Regions from separate parts of the Comamonas aquatilis genome, predicted to be linked through region 3. Evidence: predicted binding sites of a transcription regulator. Region 3 holds the regulator's gene; each other region holds the start of a gene.
The links. Region 3 encodes LexA, which represses DNA repair genes until DNA is damaged. Its sites were predicted from a motif close to ACTGTATNNNNATACAGT; they were not measured.
Positions count from the first base shown of each region.

Region 1: recA (recombinase RecA) is a predicted target of LexA. The motif match lies at 1,856-1,873, and genes of this name have one in related genera.
Region 2: imuA (translesion DNA synthesis-associated protein ImuA) is a predicted target of LexA. The motif match lies at 1,585-1,602, and genes of this name have one in related genera.
Region 4: ACNAZA_RS18335 (DNA topoisomerase IV subunit B) is a predicted target of LexA. The motif match lies at 1,269-1,286, and genes of this name have one in related genera.

Region 1 covers NZ_CBCSIW010000016.1:16,938-20,787, forward strand. The annotation lists gene yddG (aromatic amino acid DMT transporter YddG) at 1-84, shown strand, start outside; gene recX (recombination regulator RecX) at 96-551, opposite strand; gene recA (recombinase RecA) at 685-1,797, opposite strand; gene ACNAZA_RS16520 (MarR family winged helix-turn-helix transcriptional regulator) at 1,937-2,428, shown strand; gene ACNAZA_RS16525 (response regulator) at 2,545-3,222, shown strand; gene ACNAZA_RS16530 (sensor histidine kinase N-terminal domain-containing protein) at 3,311-3,850, shown strand, end outside.
Region 2 covers NZ_CBCSIW010000002.1:356,950-360,799, forward strand. The annotation lists gene ACNAZA_RS04615 (HD-GYP domain-containing protein) at 131-1,477, shown strand; gene imuA (translesion DNA synthesis-associated protein ImuA) at 1,628-2,539, shown strand; gene ACNAZA_RS04625 (DNA polymerase Y subunit UmuC family protein) at 2,551-3,850, shown strand, end outside.
Region 3 covers NZ_CBCSIW010000027.1:43,338-47,187, forward strand. The annotation lists gene adk (adenylate kinase) at 1-77, shown strand, start outside; gene ACNAZA_RS20675 (asparaginase) at 183-1,220, opposite strand; gene lexA (transcriptional repressor LexA) at 1,334-2,008, shown strand; gene ACNAZA_RS20685 (hypothetical protein) at 2,173-2,622, shown strand; gene ACNAZA_RS20690 (hypothetical protein) at 2,695-3,309, opposite strand; gene ACNAZA_RS20695 (hypothetical protein) at 3,627-3,839, shown strand.
Region 4 covers NZ_CBCSIW010000020.1:27,453-31,302, forward strand. The annotation lists gene ACNAZA_RS18335 (DNA topoisomerase IV subunit B) at 1-1,235, opposite strand, end outside; gene ACNAZA_RS18340 (MFS transporter) at 1,453-2,679, shown strand; gene ACNAZA_RS18345 (hypothetical protein) at 2,683-2,829, shown strand; gene ACNAZA_RS18350 (SDR family oxidoreductase) at 2,872-3,684, shown strand; gene ACNAZA_RS18355 (class I SAM-dependent methyltransferase) at 3,729-3,850, shown strand, end outside.

The sequences.
Region 1 (3,850 bases), on a different contig from region 3:
CCGGGCTGGAGCTTCTGGCAGGGCGTGACCCTGGTGACGCTGGGCTCGCTGATCTGCTGGATGGCAACCCGACGCATGGGCTAGCCCGCCCGGCTTCACTCTTCTTCAAAGCCTTTGCCGCGCAGTACCTTGCTGGCGATTTCGGCGCTGAAGCCGCGAGAGGCCAGAAAGCGCATCTGCTTCATATGCTCTTGCGGCGTTTGCGGCTGGCTGCCAAAGCGCTGCAGCCAGAGCGCATGGGCGCGCTGCAACTCGGTATCGCGCAGCTGCTCGGCGGCGCTGCGCAGGGTGTCGTCATCGAGTCCCTTGGTTCGGAGCTCCTGCACCAGACGCGCCGAGCCATAGCGGCGTGCCTTGCTGTGGATCACAGACTCCACCACCCGCTGCACGCTGATGAAGCCGCGCTTTTCCAGCTCATCCAGAATGGCGTTCAGGTCATCGCCTTCCTCTACATGCCCGGCCAGCTTGCGCTGCAATTCCAGGCGGGAGTGTTCGCGTTGCGACAGCAACTTCAGTGCGCGACCCTTGAGCGAGAGCTTGGCAAAGCCCATGTCAGCAGTTCTCCAGAAACAAAAAGGCGCAGGACGAACCTGCGCAAAGATGGCAATTGGTAGGGTGGCAAGACCCAGATTTCAAAACTGGCGCGCTCAGTTTCAGAGGCGCCATTGCCGTGCGCAGCGCGTTTTATTCTGCGATCACGCCGTCTTTATCGACCTTGCCCTTGCCGTTCTTGGCGGGCTTGGCTTCGGGGGCATCGCTGTTGCCTGTGCCGGGCAGCAGGGCAATGCCCAGGCTGTCGCGCACCTTGTTTTCGATTTCGAAGGCGAGCGCGGCGTTTTCGCGCAGGAATTCACGCGAGTTGTCGCGACCCTGGCCGATTTTTTCACCGTTGTAGGCATACCAGGCACCGGATTTTTCGAGGATCTTGGCGGTCACGCCCATGTCCAGGATTTCACCTTCGCGGCTGATGCCTTCGCCAAACAGAATGTCGAACTCGGCGGTCTTGAACGGAGGCGAAACCTTGTTCTTGACGACCTTGACCTTGGTTTCGTTGCCGATGGCTTCGTCCCCTTTTTTGATAGTGCCGGTGCGGCGGATATCCAGGCGCACGGAGGCGTAGAACTTCAGCGCATTGCCGCCGGTAGTGGTTTCGGGCGAGCCGAACATCACGCCAATCTTCATGCGGATCTGGTTGATGAAGATGACCATGCAGTTGGTCTTCTTGATGGTGGCGGTCAGCTTGCGCAGGGCCTGGCTCATCAGACGTGCTTGCAGGCCGGGCAGGGCATCGCCCATTTCGCCTTCGATTTCGGCCTTGGGGGTCAGGGCGGCCACCGAGTCGATGACGATCAGATCCACGGCGCCGGAGCGTACCAGGCTGTCCACCACTTCCAGCGCCTGCTCACCGGTGTCGGGCTGGCTGATCAGCAACTCATTGAGGTTCACACCCAGCTTCTGGGCATAGCCGGTGTCCAGTGCGTGTTCGGCGTCGATGAAGGCACAGGTGCCGGCCAGCTTCTGCATCTCGGCAATCACCTGCAGCGTCAGCGTGGTCTTGCCCGAGGATTCAGGGCCGTAGATTTCGATCACGCGGCCGCGGGGCAGGCCGCCTACGCCCAGAGCAATGTCCAGACCCAGAGATCCGGTGGAAACCACCTGGATGTCCTGGATGGCTTCGCCTTCGCCCAGCTTCATGATGGTGCCCTTGCCGAACTGCTTTTCGATCTGGGCGAGTGCAGCGGCCAGTGCTTTGGCTTTTTCGCTGTTGGCGTCTGCGGACTTGGCTGTGGCGTTCATATCTGGCTCCTGGGTCGGTGGTGCGGCGGTCTGGGTTCAGCTCTGTATTGGCTTCAGAACTGGATGCTTGAACAGTAGTTTATGGGCTTGTATTCGCCGTGTGTTGAAATATTTGGTCAGTTTGCCTTACTATTTAAGAATGACCGAAATCGCCCCCGTGACCCCTGCAGACGATGCCTGGCGGCAAACCCATCTGGGCCGCTTGCTGGGCCATGCCATGCGCCGGTTCGATGCGCGGGTGCTGCAGCTCATGGCGCGCGATCTGGAGGTGCCGCTGGCACTGTCCAATCTGGCGGCGCGCGACAAGGTGGGCGCTGCCCATATCCACATCACAAGGCATTTGTCGCTGGCCGGAGACCGGCTTACCGATCTGGCCGAGAAGGCCGGCATGAGCAAACAGGCCATGGCCGACCTGGTGGCCCAGTGCGAGGCCTGGGGTCTGGTGACGCGCGAGATCGACGCACGCGATGCGCGCGCCAAGCGGGTGCGCTTCACGCAAAGCGGGCTGGCCTGGCTCAAAGCCTTTCACGATGCGGTCGCGCAGGCGCAGGCCGAATTCAGAGAGGCCGTGGGCGAGGATGTGGCCACGGTGGTGGCTCTGGGTCTGGAAGCCTATGCCGAAGGCTATTGAAGCGCTGCCGGTTGGGTCTGCAGACGGCGAGCCGCTCTCTACAATGGCAGCAAAGGCGCCGCAGATTTGCAGACTGCCTGCCCTGCGGCAGCCATACATAACCAGGAGACAAACCCATGCGCATACTGATTGCTGAAGACGACCAGGTGCTCGCCGATGGCTTGCTGCGCACGCTGCGCAGCTCGGGTGCCGTGGTCAGCCATGTGGCCAGCGGCAGCGAGGCCGATGCTGCCTTGCTCACCAACAGCGAGTTTGATTTGCTGATTCTGGATCTGGGCCTGCCCAAGATGCATGGTCTGGAGGTGCTCAAGCGCTTGCGCGGCCGTGGCGATGCGCTGCCGGTGCTGATTCTCACGGCGGCCGATTCGATTGAAGAACGGGTGCAAGGCCTGGACTACGGCGCCGACGATTACATGGCCAAGCCGTTTGCCCTGTCCGAGCTGGAAGCGCGTGTGCGGGCGCTGACGCGTCGCGGCATGGGCGGCGCCAGCTCCACCATCAAGCACGGGCCGCTGGTGTACGACCAGGCCGGCCGTGTGGCCACGATTGACGGCAAGATGATTGAGCTGTCGGCCCGCGAACTTGGCCTGCTGGAAGTGCTGCTGCAGCGCGCCGGTCGCCTGGTCAGCAAGGACCAGCTGGTGGACCGCCTGTGCGAGTGGGGCGAAGAGGTTAGCAACAACGCCATCGAGGTCTATATCCACCGCCTGCGCAAGAAGATCGAGAAGGGGCCGATTCGCATCGCCACCGTGCGCGGCCTGGGCTATTGCCTTGAAAAAATATCTTCCCCCTGAGCGGCTGCACCGCTTCCCCCAGGGGACGGCAGCCTTTGCTGCGGGGCGGCCCTTGCTGGCTGCCTCTGACCTTACGTAGCGCTTGTCCATGAAGATCTTTCAGCGTGAGCAGCGATCCCTGTTTGGCGAAATCCTGGACTGGATGCTCACGCCCTTGCTGCTGCTGTGGCCCATCAGCCTGGCGCTGACCTGGCTGGTGGCCCAGGGCCTGGCCAACAAGCCTTTCGATCGGGCGCTGGAGTACAACGCCCAGGCCCTGGCCCAGCTGGTCATCGTGCAGCGCGGCAAGGTGCAGTTCAATCTGCCGCAATCGGCCACCGAGATCCTGCGTGCCGATGACTCCGATACGGTGTTCTTCCAGGTGCTGGGTGCCAAGGGCGAGCATCTGGCCGGCGAGCGCGATTTGCCCAGACCGCCGGAGATGCAGGATGCACCCGCCACCGGCACGGTGCTGCTGCGCGACGAGGAATACAAAGGCATAGATTTGCGCGTGGCCTATATCTGGGTGCGCATGCCGCTGCCCGGGGAGCAGCACGCCTTGGTGCAGGTGGCAGAGACCCGCGAAAAGCGCAGCGTGCTGGCCACGGAAATCATCAAGGGCGTGATGCTGCCGCAATTCGTCAGCCTG
Region 2 (3,850 bases), on a different contig from region 3:
CATGTCTATCGTTGCTTCGTCGAGGACGCTGAGCCTTGCCGTCGTTACTTGTCGCTTTGTGTCTTGTCGCAGTCGTAAATCTGCGATGTGCCAGGTAGTACAAGCCACTCTGAATATCGAGAAATTTGCAATGAGTGAAAACACAGCGCAGAGGCTGAGTCAGCCGCAAGTGGAGCAGCACGAAGACGGTGCGCATTTTTTGCGCGCCGTTAGCGATATGGCCGAGCACACCAAGGTGGTGACGGGTGAGGCCATTTACACCGACAAAGGCATCAAGCTCATAGACAAGGGCGCGCGCATGGACAGTCGCATGTATGACAGGCTCATACAGCACAAGCTGCGCGACCCCATAGACAGTCATTTGCTGTCCGAGAATCTGGTGGACATTCCGGCGCTGCAGGCCCAGGCCATGGTGCAGTGCGAAACCGTAGAGTTGATGAAGCGCCTGGTGCAGTCGCAAGGCGGGGCTGAACGCCTGCTGGCTCCGCTGCGCGGCATCGAACTGCCGCCGCAGATCGCTTTCAAGCTCACGGTGATGCGTGAGCAGCGCCCCGAATTGTTTGCCCATAGTCTGCAGATGGCGCTGGTGGCCATTTACCTGGCGCGGCAGGAAGGCTGGAGCGAGCGCGAATGCGTGCCGCTGGCTACTGCCGCCTTGTTGCACGATGTGGGCATGCTCTATATGGACCCGGCCTGGACGGATGCGGCATACCGTCTCAGCGGCGAGGAGCGCAAGCATCTGGTGGCGCATTCGATCACGGCCATGCTGGTGGTGCGCAGTGCCGGCGTGTATTCACGCGCGGTGGAGATGGCGGTGCTGGAGCACCATGAGCGCATGGACGGTTCCGGCTATCCGCGTGGTGTGCCGGGCGATGCCATCTCGCCCATGGGGCAGATTTTGCTGCTGGCCGAAGTGGTGGCGGCTTTCTTTGACAAGTTCAAGCACATGCCGGGCCAGCGTTTGTCGCTGATGCTGCGCATGAACCACAAACGCTATCCGCTGGCGCTGGTGCACCGAATGCTGCCGCTGCTTTATGACGAAATCAGCCCCGGCACGCCGCTGGCACCACTGCTGGCCGAAGTCACGCATGGCGTGGCGGCGCTGTCTGCGGTGTTTCAGATGTGGGAAAAACTGCTGCAGACGGGGCAGGACGAGGGCAGGCAGGATCTGGCCAGTCATGAAGCCGCTTCCTTTGTGCAAACCAGCTTGCTGCATCTGCAAAAACAGCTGGCCGAGGCCGGCTCACACCCCGATCAGCAACTGGACGTACTCAACTACCTCAAGGACGATGCCGAGGGTATGAACGAGCTGGCATTGGTCAATCGGGAGGCCTTGTGGCAGCTGCAAGCCATCGTCAATGCCTGCCTGCGCCGCTGGCCGCCCCCGGCTGAGCCCGGCCATCCGCTGGATGCGGTGGTGAGCCAATGGTGCGATGCCTGTATGCAAATACAGGTGAAAGCTCCATCGCAGGATTGAGGCTTCTGAGCTTGATCCCCCAAAACGCCGGTTTCAGCCGGCGTTTTTCGTTGGTTTGCAGCTTTCAGGAGCTTTCAGGGTCATGGTTTTTTCCATCAAGTCTGTTTACTGTATATTTATACAGTTAATTGATTTTATGACTTTCAACCCATGTCCTTGCCTCTCAGTGTCTCTCTCGCCCCTGCCAACGCCGCAGGCCGGAGTGCGTGCGAAGAGGGGCTGAAGCGTGCTAGGCCCCAAGGTGCGGAAGCGCTGCAAGACATTGCCGGTGTCTGGCGTGGCGCGGACTGGCACGCCAGCCAGCGCAGCAGCACCTGGCCCACCGGTCATGCAGCGCTGGATGCCGAGCTGCCCGGCGGCGGCTGGCCGGCCCGTGGCCTGACCGAGGTGCTGCAGCCCGCGCACTGCCATGCTGAATGGGCTTTGCTGCTGCCCGCTCTGGCTGTACAGGCTGGGCAGGCCAAAGCTGCCGATCAGGGCCAGCCTTGCGGCAGGCTGGCAACGCGGAAAATTGTGTTGGTACAGCCGCCGTATCTGCCGTTTGCGCCCAGTCTGCAGGCTGCAGGCATTGCCCCCGAGCAGCTATGCTGCGTGTACAAACCGCCGGCTTTGCCTGCACATGAGCTGGCCTGGGCTTGCGAGCAGGCTCTGCATTGCCGGGATGTGCTGGCGGTGCTGGCCTGGTTGCCCTCATTGCCGGCCAGCAGCTTGCGCCGCCTGCACTGGGCCGCGGCATCCCAGGGGCGGCCGCTGTGGCTGTGGCAGGAGCTGAGCGTGCAGCAGCAAAGCACGCCGGCGGCCTTGCGCCTGCGCCTGGACAAAGCGCCTCAGACTGCCCAGGAAAATGCGCTACAGATTCAGATACTGAAACGCCGTGGGCCCACTCTGGAATTGCCCATACAGCTATCGCTTTCGCAGTGGGCCTGGGCGCCCATTTTGCAAGCCCAGGCCAGTCGCCGTGCCGCCCAGAGTGCCGAGGCCGCTTTGCTCATGCAAGGCCGGGTGGCGCAGTCGCTGGACTCCGGCGTCGCGGCCTCTCTGCATGGGGCCGCATCGGTCTGAGGGGAACAGCCATGACAGCCACCGCATTGCCTTCCCCGCACTGGATGGCCTGGCCTTTGGCCGCGCTGCAGCCAGACAAGGCAGGTGGTGCCGCGCCATCGTCGTCTCGATCTCCAACCGCATCGCCAGCCATATCGGCGCAGGCATCCACACAGAACAGCATGCAACCGCTGCAGGCCAGCGCCTGCTGGTGGGCACTGCAGCACTCGCCACGCGTGGCCGTGCTTGAAGAGGCTTTGCTCATGGAAACCAGCAGCGTCCAGCGCCTGTGGGGCGGGCGCGAGCCCACGCTGCACAGGCTGGCTCAGGCTTTTCAGCAAGCCGTGTCGCAAGCCGCAGAGCCGGGGGCTGCGGCGGTTGAGCCCCCCGCTTCGGGAGAGGGTCCCACGGCCTGGCAGGCGCTGGCGCAGCTGCGTCTGAAGTTGGGCGGCGAAAATGGCACGAGAGCAGGGCGGGGCACAGGGCAAGGCACAACGCCTCTGGATGCTGATGATTTCCCCTTATGGACTTTGACGGCTTTGCAGCAGCACAGCGCAGTGCTGCAGCGCCTGGGCTGTACGCGCTGGAGCCATGTGCGCGCTTTGCCGCGTACGGGGCTGTCGCGCCGCATCGGTGCCAAGGCCTTGCGTGTGCTTGATGAAGCCTATGGGCTCTTGCCTCAGCCGCTGAACTGGCTGCAACTGCCCGAGCAGTTTGGCCTGCGCCATGATCTGGGCTACCCCGCCCACCATGCCGATGCCGTGCTGCAGGCGGCTCAGCCTTTGCTGCGAGCGCTGCAGGCCTGGTTGCAGGCCCGCCACCGGGCGGTGCTGGCGCTGCAGCTGCGCTGGCACCACGACTTGCGCCGGGTGGACGGCCAGGAGCTGCCGCTGTGGGGCGAGCTATGCATACGTACGGCCCAGCCGGTCCATGGTGCACAGGCTATGGCGCATCTGCAGCGCCTGTTGCGCGAACATCTGGCCCAGCAGCGCTGGCGTGCGCCCGTGGACATGCTGGATCTGAATCTGCTGGAGAGCGTGGCCTGGGCGCCCGATATGCTCAGCTGCTTGCCGCAGCCGGGAGAAAAAGAGGGCGGCCAGGACAACAGCTTGCCCTGGCATGAATGGGTGGAGCGTATTAGCGCCCGCTGGGGCGAGGATGCCGTGCGCATGGTGACGCCTTGTGCCGATCACCGGCCCGAGGCCATGCAGCAATGGCAAAGCGCTAGCAGCGGGCTGCAGCCCCCAAAGCCGGCAGCCAGGCCGTTGGCGGCGATGAGCACTTGCTGGCAGTCGTTGTGCCCGCCATGGTTGCTGGCCGAGCCTCATGCTT
Region 3 (3,850 bases):
CCAAGTACCGCGCCATCAGCGGTACAGGTACCGTGGAAGAAATCACTGCACGCGCTTTTGCGGCTCTTGCCGAATAAGCCAGCCTCTGCAAGCCGTCATTAAGACACGCGCTCAAAAAAGCACCTCATCGAGGTGCTTTTTGCTTTCTAGCGCTTACTCTGCATACGCCAGCAGCTATCAGTTCAGGAGTCTTCACTCGACTGCAATGCCAGCGCCAGCATCAACGCCACGCGGGCCTTGCCGGGCGTCAACAGGATCACATCCGGCTCGCCCGCCGTTGCACCAGCGCGCAGCCAGCCGGAAAGCCCCGCCATCGCCTTAAGCACAGAGGGTTGCGAGGGTTGCTCGGTAAAACCCACGGGCAAGCCTTCCAGGCAGCGGGTGCTGCTCCATACCACCACGCCAGCCTGCTGCGCGCGTGCCAGTGCCTGCAGCATATGGGCATGAATCGTGGCATTGCCCGTGCCCGCCACTACCAGACCGCGCACGCCGGCGGCCACCAGCGCATCCACGCTGCGTCCGCTTTGCAAAGCCCCAGAGGTCAGCAATTCCACCCAGGGCAGCTCGCTGCGGCCCAGCAAGTCCTGCAACGCCGTGCTGCTCAAAGCCTGTGCCTGCCTGACGGCCACGGGCTGGGCCAGCCAGCGCACGGCACACTCTTGCACCACGGCACAAGGTCCGCTCTCATAGGAGCGCAGCGCATTGAGGCGATAAGGATGAACCTTGAGCACCTGCTGCGCGCCATGCACTTCGCCAGCCGCAACCACCCACACCCCAGCCACGGCGCTGGCAGCCACCACCACGGCATCGCGCAGATTTTGCGGACCATCGGCCTGCAGCGAAGTCGCCGGGCGCATGGCACAGGTCAGCACCACCGGCTTGATGGGCTGCAGCACGGTGTGCAACAACCAGGCGGTTTCCTCCAGCGTGTCCGTGCCGTGCGTGATCACCAGGGCCTGCGTATCGGCATCGGCCAGCGCCTCGGCCACGGCCTGCAGCAAGCTGCGCCACACCGGCCAGTCCATATCCTTGCTGTCGATCTGAGCCAGCTGCACGGCGGCCAGCGGAGCCGCAGCCAACTGTGGCAAATCCGGCACCGCGGCCAACAGACTCTCCACGCTGATCTGCCCGGCCTTGTAGCCCACGGCCTGCGTGCTCGATTCCGCCTGGCCCGCAATCGTTCCCCCGGTGCCCAAAATCACAATCTTAGGATTTGCCACTTGCTCTCCACAAAAAACTGGTTAAAAATACAGGTACTGTATAAACCAACAGATCAGAATTCCAGACCCAGGCCTTCAAGCCTGAGCCTATCGAACCAAGACTGGATGCCAGCATGCTAGACCACCCCAAGCTCACTCCTCGCCAGCAGCAGATTCTGGACCTCATCCAATCGACTATTTCCCGCACCGGCGCTCCCCCTACCCGCGCCGAGATCGCCAGCACTTTTGGCTTCAAGTCCGCCAATGCCGCCGAAGAGCATCTGCAGGCCCTGGCCCGCAAGGGCGTGATTGATCTGGTCAGCGGTACCTCGCGCGGCATCCGCCTGCGCGCAGACACCGTGCGCAACATCAATGCCGCGCGCGGCGCCAGCTTTTCCCTGCCGCTGTCCTCCATGGCACAGCTGGTGCTGCCGCTGGTGGGGCGCGTGGCTGCCGGCTCGCCCATTCTGGCCCAGGAACATATAGACCAGAGCTATGCGGTCGAACCCAGCCTGTTTGCCGCCAAGCCCGATTACCTGCTCAAGGTGCGCGGCATGTCCATGCGCGATGCCGGCATCATGGACGGCGATCTGCTGGCCGTGCAAGCCACCACCGAGGCGCGCAACGGCCAGATCGTGGTGGCCCGCCTGGGCGACGACGTGACGGTCAAGCGCTTCAAGCGCACGCCCCAGGGCATTGAGCTACTGCCCGAAAATCCCGATTACAAGGTAATTCATGTAGCGCCCGAAGAGTCGTTCGCCATCGAAGGCCTGGCCGTAGGCCTGATCCGCAACAGCATGTTCATGTAACTGCTGCCGCTGCGCGCCCGGCCTCACCGCTGCGCACAGCCCCTGTTTTCTCCAGTCCAGGTGGTAGGCGCGAAGCCTTGCAGCTTCGCCCTGGGCGAAGCTTTGCCTAAAGTTTGCAATCCTGCCCTGCTCATGCCTCACGGCTTTTGATAAGGAGTTGCCAAATGGGATTCACCGCACCACTGCTGTCTTTGACACGTTTTGCCTGGAAAGTCTTTCCCGTCGCCGCTGCCGCAGGACAGCCCTCAGCCGCATGGGCGGCCAGCAATGACAGCGGGCCAGACCACGTCGGCGGACCCAGCTCCGACAGCGCACAGGCACAAGAGCAAGCACAGCGGCTTCAAGACACTGGCGCCTGCCCCAACGTGATCACCCTGCGCAGCAGCCGTACCCGTCGCCACAATAGCCCAGGCCGATATGACAAACCAGTGGCCGCGCTACAGCAACTGGCCTTGCCACTGCAAGCGGCTGACAGCATCCAGCCGCGCCTGTTGAAAATCGTGCAGCGCGAACCACAAAAGCAGCCCGAGTGCCTGCTGATTTCCGGCCGCATGGCCGATGTTTGCGCGGAGCTTGAGCGCATGGCAGGCGCAGAACAGGTCTGGCACGCCTGAGCCGTTGCGGACAACGATCACCGCCCCCTGACGCCGTAATACAGCCCCGCTGCTGAGCTATCCCAAATACGCTCAGCGTTGCTCAAGGCGGTTCACATGCCCCCTGGAATCCGTTGCACACAGCCACTGCACACCTTGAAGCATGAGAAAGACTTCATAGCCTCCAGCCGCAGGCACATGCGATAGCGGCAGCACGAACAAGGAATTGGCCCCACTCTTCAAGGCCAGAGCGCTTTTGCACGCAGCCATGGCTGCCGATGCAGCCTGCATATCGGCGGCCGGTGCCGGCTGACCGGTGCTTGAAGAACTTTGCTCCATGGAAAGCGTGTATTGCGCCTGTTCACCGCGCCGCGCTGCATTGCGCATCAGAAACACATGGATGACATAGTCTGCCCCCGTCTCCGGTCGAAACATGCAGACATTGCCCGTCAATGCGCCTTGGCAAACCGCCTCTGAACGGCCTTTTTTCTCGACATTGAAGTAATTGCTGGGGTTGTTGGTGACCAGTTTGACCGTCACTTGCTGGTCCGGCCCGGCAGCCAGCGCATATTGGGCGCTATCGTCCCCCTTGATCTGCCCGCTGACCGAGGAGCTGGCACTGCTGCGCAGCGCGACACGTTCCTGGGCATATGCTCCGCCGCTCATCAGGCTGACGGCGATCCACAAGATCGGAAGAATTCGTGTCATACAAAGCCCCTTGTGCTGGTTCCAGAGCGCATGCAGCATCTGTTGGAAGTTGCAATTTTGCCTCGATATCGCTGCTGAGTCTGCTCAAACCGGCTTGAAGTCGACAGACTGCAATGGAGTTAGAGCACTTTGGCGCGCTATCTGATCTCCGCCTGCAGGAGGCTCCAGCCAGCCTGCGCTTTTGCGGCTCTCAACATGACTTGCAGCGGCACTTCGCCTTGGTCACGATGGCCGGCTTTTGCTCCTAAAATTGATAAAAATCAAATGGGGGAAGCGAGATGGATTTCTTAGGCAGTCAAGGATCCGAGCTGAGAAAAATGAAAAGTCAGCTCGTGGCCCAGGAAGCGCTGCTGTTCGCAGTGATAGAAACCCTGAACCCCGAATATCTCAAAACTTTGCGTTTGCGTTTTGAGTTGCGTGCCGAAGAGGCCAAGACCGAGGTCCTGAACTCCATGGCCACGGACGAGTTGTATGAGCGCCTGCTCGAGCATCTTGAAAAATATTCAAAAACCATCAGCAACAGCGATTGATGCCATAAGCA
Region 4 (3,850 bases), on a different contig from region 3:
GCCACGCCGCTACCCTTGCGCTTTTCTACCTTCTGGCCCGCTTTTTGGCGGGTTTGCGCGGCCTTGATGGCCAGCTCCGCCAGCTTCTTGCCCCAGTCCACATGCTCGTTGAGCCACAGTTCCAGCACCGGGCGCACAAAGCCCGAGACCAGACGCACGGCATCGCGCGAATTCAGACGCTCCTTGATCTGGCCCTGAAACTGCGGATCCAGCACCTTGGCATTGAGCACATAGCTGGCACGGGCAAACACATCGTCCGGCATGAGCTTGACGCCCTTGGGCAGCAGCGAGTGCATGTCGATGAAGGCCTTGACCGCCTGGAACAAGCCATCGCGCAGGCCACTGTCATGCGTGCCGCCCGCCGTGGTGGGGATCAGGTTCACATAGCTTTCGCGCAGCGGCGCACCGTCTTCGGTAAACGCCACGCACCAGGCCGCACCTTCGCCTTCGGCAAAGCTGTCGTGATTGCGGTCGGCAAATCCCTCGCCCTCGAACAGGGGAATCACAGGCTCGCCATGCAGGCTTTGCTGCAGATAGTCGCGCAGCCCGCCCTTGAAAAGCCAGACCTGGTTGTCCCGGGTTTTCTCGTTGCTGAGCGAGACCGAGACGCCCGGCATGAGCACGGCCTTGCTGCGCAGCAAGTGCATCAATTCGCCGGCGGGCAGGGCTGCCGATTCAAAGTACTTGGCATCGGGCCAGACACGCACCGTCGTGCCGTGCTTGCGCTCACCGGACTCCAGCGGACGCACCTTCAAGGGCTCGACCACATCGCCGCCCGAGAAGGCCAGCGTGGCCTGCTGACCATCACGGTGCACCTGCACCTCCAGCCGGGTGGCCAGCGCATTGGTCACGGACACGCCCACGCCGTGCAAGCCACCCGAGAAGCTGTACGCGCCGCCATTGCCTTTGTCGAACTTGCCGCCGGCATGCAGACGGGTGAAGACCAGCTCCACCACCGGTGCTTTTTCTTCGGGGTGCAAGCCAAAGGGAATGCCGCGGCCATCGTCTTCCACGCTGAAGGAGCCGTCGGCGTGGATGGTGAATTTGATTTTCTTGCCATAACCGGCAAGCGCTTCATCGGCCGCGTTATCTATCACCTCCTGCAGCACGTGCAGGGGGTTGTCGGTACGCGTATACATGCCGGGACGCTGCTTGACTGGCTCCAGACCCTTGAGAACGCGGATCGAGCCTTCGGAATATTCGCTAGCGGTAGAAGAGGAAGGTTTAGCTGCCATGGGGGCGAATTGTAGTGGCCTCTCCAGATTGACGCTGGATAAATTCACAGTTGTTTACTTCCCAATACTCTCGCACAAAGCCGTATCGGCTGTCTTGGCCAGGGTTGGATCACGTTTTCGGGCAGCAGAGCGTGCCGCGCACGCGACGACGCCAGCCACCGCACAAGCGCTGGTTTCGTTAAAGTCTGATACCGATCCGAACGTTTTGCGCAACGCCATGACTACCCAGACCAACCAACAGCCGCTGTCCATGGCACAGATTCTTCTGTGCGGTGGCGCCATCGTCACCCTGTCCATGGGCATACGCCATGGCTTTGGTCTGTGGCTGCAGCCCATCACGCAGGAGATGGGCTGGACGCGCGAGAACTTTTCCCTGGCCATTGCCGTACAGAATATTTCCTGGGGCATTCTGGGTATTTTCGTAGGCATGCTGGCCGATCGAATGGGCGCTTTCAAAGTGCTGATCGGCGGCTCCATGCTTTATGCCCTGGGCCTGGTCGGCATGGCGCTGTCGCCCTCCACCCTGGCTTTTACGCTGACGGCCGGTGTGCTGATTGGCGCGGCGCAAGCGGCCACCACCTATACCGTGATCTTTGGCGTGCTGGGCCGCCAGATTCCGGCCACGCGGCGCAGCTGGGCCATGGGGGTTACGGCAGCGGCGGGCTCCTTCGGACAGTTTTTCATGGTACCGGTCGAAGGGGCGCTGATTTCCGCCTTCAACTGGTCCAATGCCTTGCTGATTCTGGCCGCCTTTGCGCTGTTGATCGCCGCTCTGGCCTTTGGTCTGCGCGAGCCGGGCTTTAGCAGCGGCAAGCCGCCGGTACGCGAGCAGACCGTGGGGCAAGCCCTCAAGGAAGCCTGGAGCCACCCCAGCTTTGTGCTACTTACGGCCGGCTACTTTGTCTGCGGCTTTCAGGTCATGTTCATTGGCGTGCACATGCCCAGCTACCTCAAGGACTTCGGCATCGCCCCCCATGTGGCCAGCTACTCGCTGGCCCTGGTCGGTCTGTTCAATATCTTTGGCACCTATCTGGCCGGCAATCTGGGCCAGAAAATGCCCAAGCGCTATCTGCTCTCCGGCATTTACGCCCTGCGCTCGGTGGTCACCGTGCTGTTCTTGCTGGCGCCGCTGTCGCCATGGTCGGTCTATGCGTTTTCAGCGGCCATGGGCTTTCTGTGGCTGTCCACCGTGCCGCTGACCAATGCCACCGTGGCCCAGATCTTTGGCGTGCAGCATTTGTCCATGCTCAGCGGCTTTGTGTTCTGCAGCCATCAGGTGGGCAGTTTCATGGGCGTGTGGCTGGGCGGCTATCTGTATGACCTCAACGGCAACTACAACATGGTCTGGTATCTGTCCATTGCCCTGGGCATTTTTGCCGCCCTGGTCAATCTGCCGGTGCGCGAAACAGCCGTGGCACGCGGCACGCGCCCACAGGGAGTCTGAGCCATGCAAGGCAAACCACGCTCACTGGCTTGGTGGCAGCGCGCGCTGATCTGGGTTGCCGTTGTTGCCGTGCTGCTGGCCGTGTTTGCCCTGTACACCCGGGCGGATTTCATGGTCACACTGGCGGACCAAGTTTGGGCCTGCTTTTAAGCTGTTGGTCATCCGGCCCAGGCGGCATGGCCGGGAGTGTTCATGCCCCGCATCATCATCACCGGCGCCTCGGACGGCATAGGTGCCGAAATGGCCCGCCAACTGGCCGCCTCCCACCAAGAGCAGCTGCAGATCACGCTGGCGGCACGCAATCAAGAGCATCTGCAGGCCGTGGCCCGGCAATGCCAGGCTGCGGGAGCGCAGGTGTTGGTCGTACCCACCGATGTCTCCGATCAAGCGCAGTGTCGCAGCCTGATCGATCAGGCCGTGCAGCGCTTTGGCGGCCTCGATGCCCTGCTCAACAACGCAGGCGTCTCGGCCCATGCGCTGTTGAGCGAAGTCGATGCCGCGCACCTGTCATGGTATGAACAGCTGATGCGCATCAACTTCTGGGGCAGCGTGTGGTGCACCCACGCAGCGCTGCCGCATCTGAAGGCCTCCAGGGGCTGCATCGTGGCCGTCTCGTCGCTGGCCGGGCTGATTGGCGTGCCGGGCCGCACAGCCTACAGCGCCAGCAAATTTGCCATGGGCGGCTTTTTTGAGGCACTGCGCACCGAACTCAAACCCAATGACGTCAGCGTGACCCTGGCCTACCCGGGCGTGGTCGATACCCGCATCCGCTATCACGGCTACAACGCCAAGGGCGAGGCGGCAGGGGTCAGCGGTCTGAAGGAAGACGCTGCCATGCCGGTGGCCGAATGCGCGCAGCTCATCATTCGCGGCATGAACCGCCGCCAGCGCGAAGTGCTGATGAGCCGCAAGGGCAAGCTGGGCCGCTGGCTCAAGCTGATTGCGCCGGGACTGGTGGAGAACATGGCGCTTGCAGCCCTCAAGGACGAAGTGAAACCCCATTGAGCGATGACCAGAAGCCAAGCGGCGCTGCTATAGTTTTCGGCAAGATGATTTGCCCCAATCCAGCTGTTGCAGCCACTCCCGCCCATGGTGCCCAGGCACATTCCGAATGGATCACCCGCTTTGCCCATCTGGTGCAACCCGGAGGCACCGTGCTGGACCTGGCCTG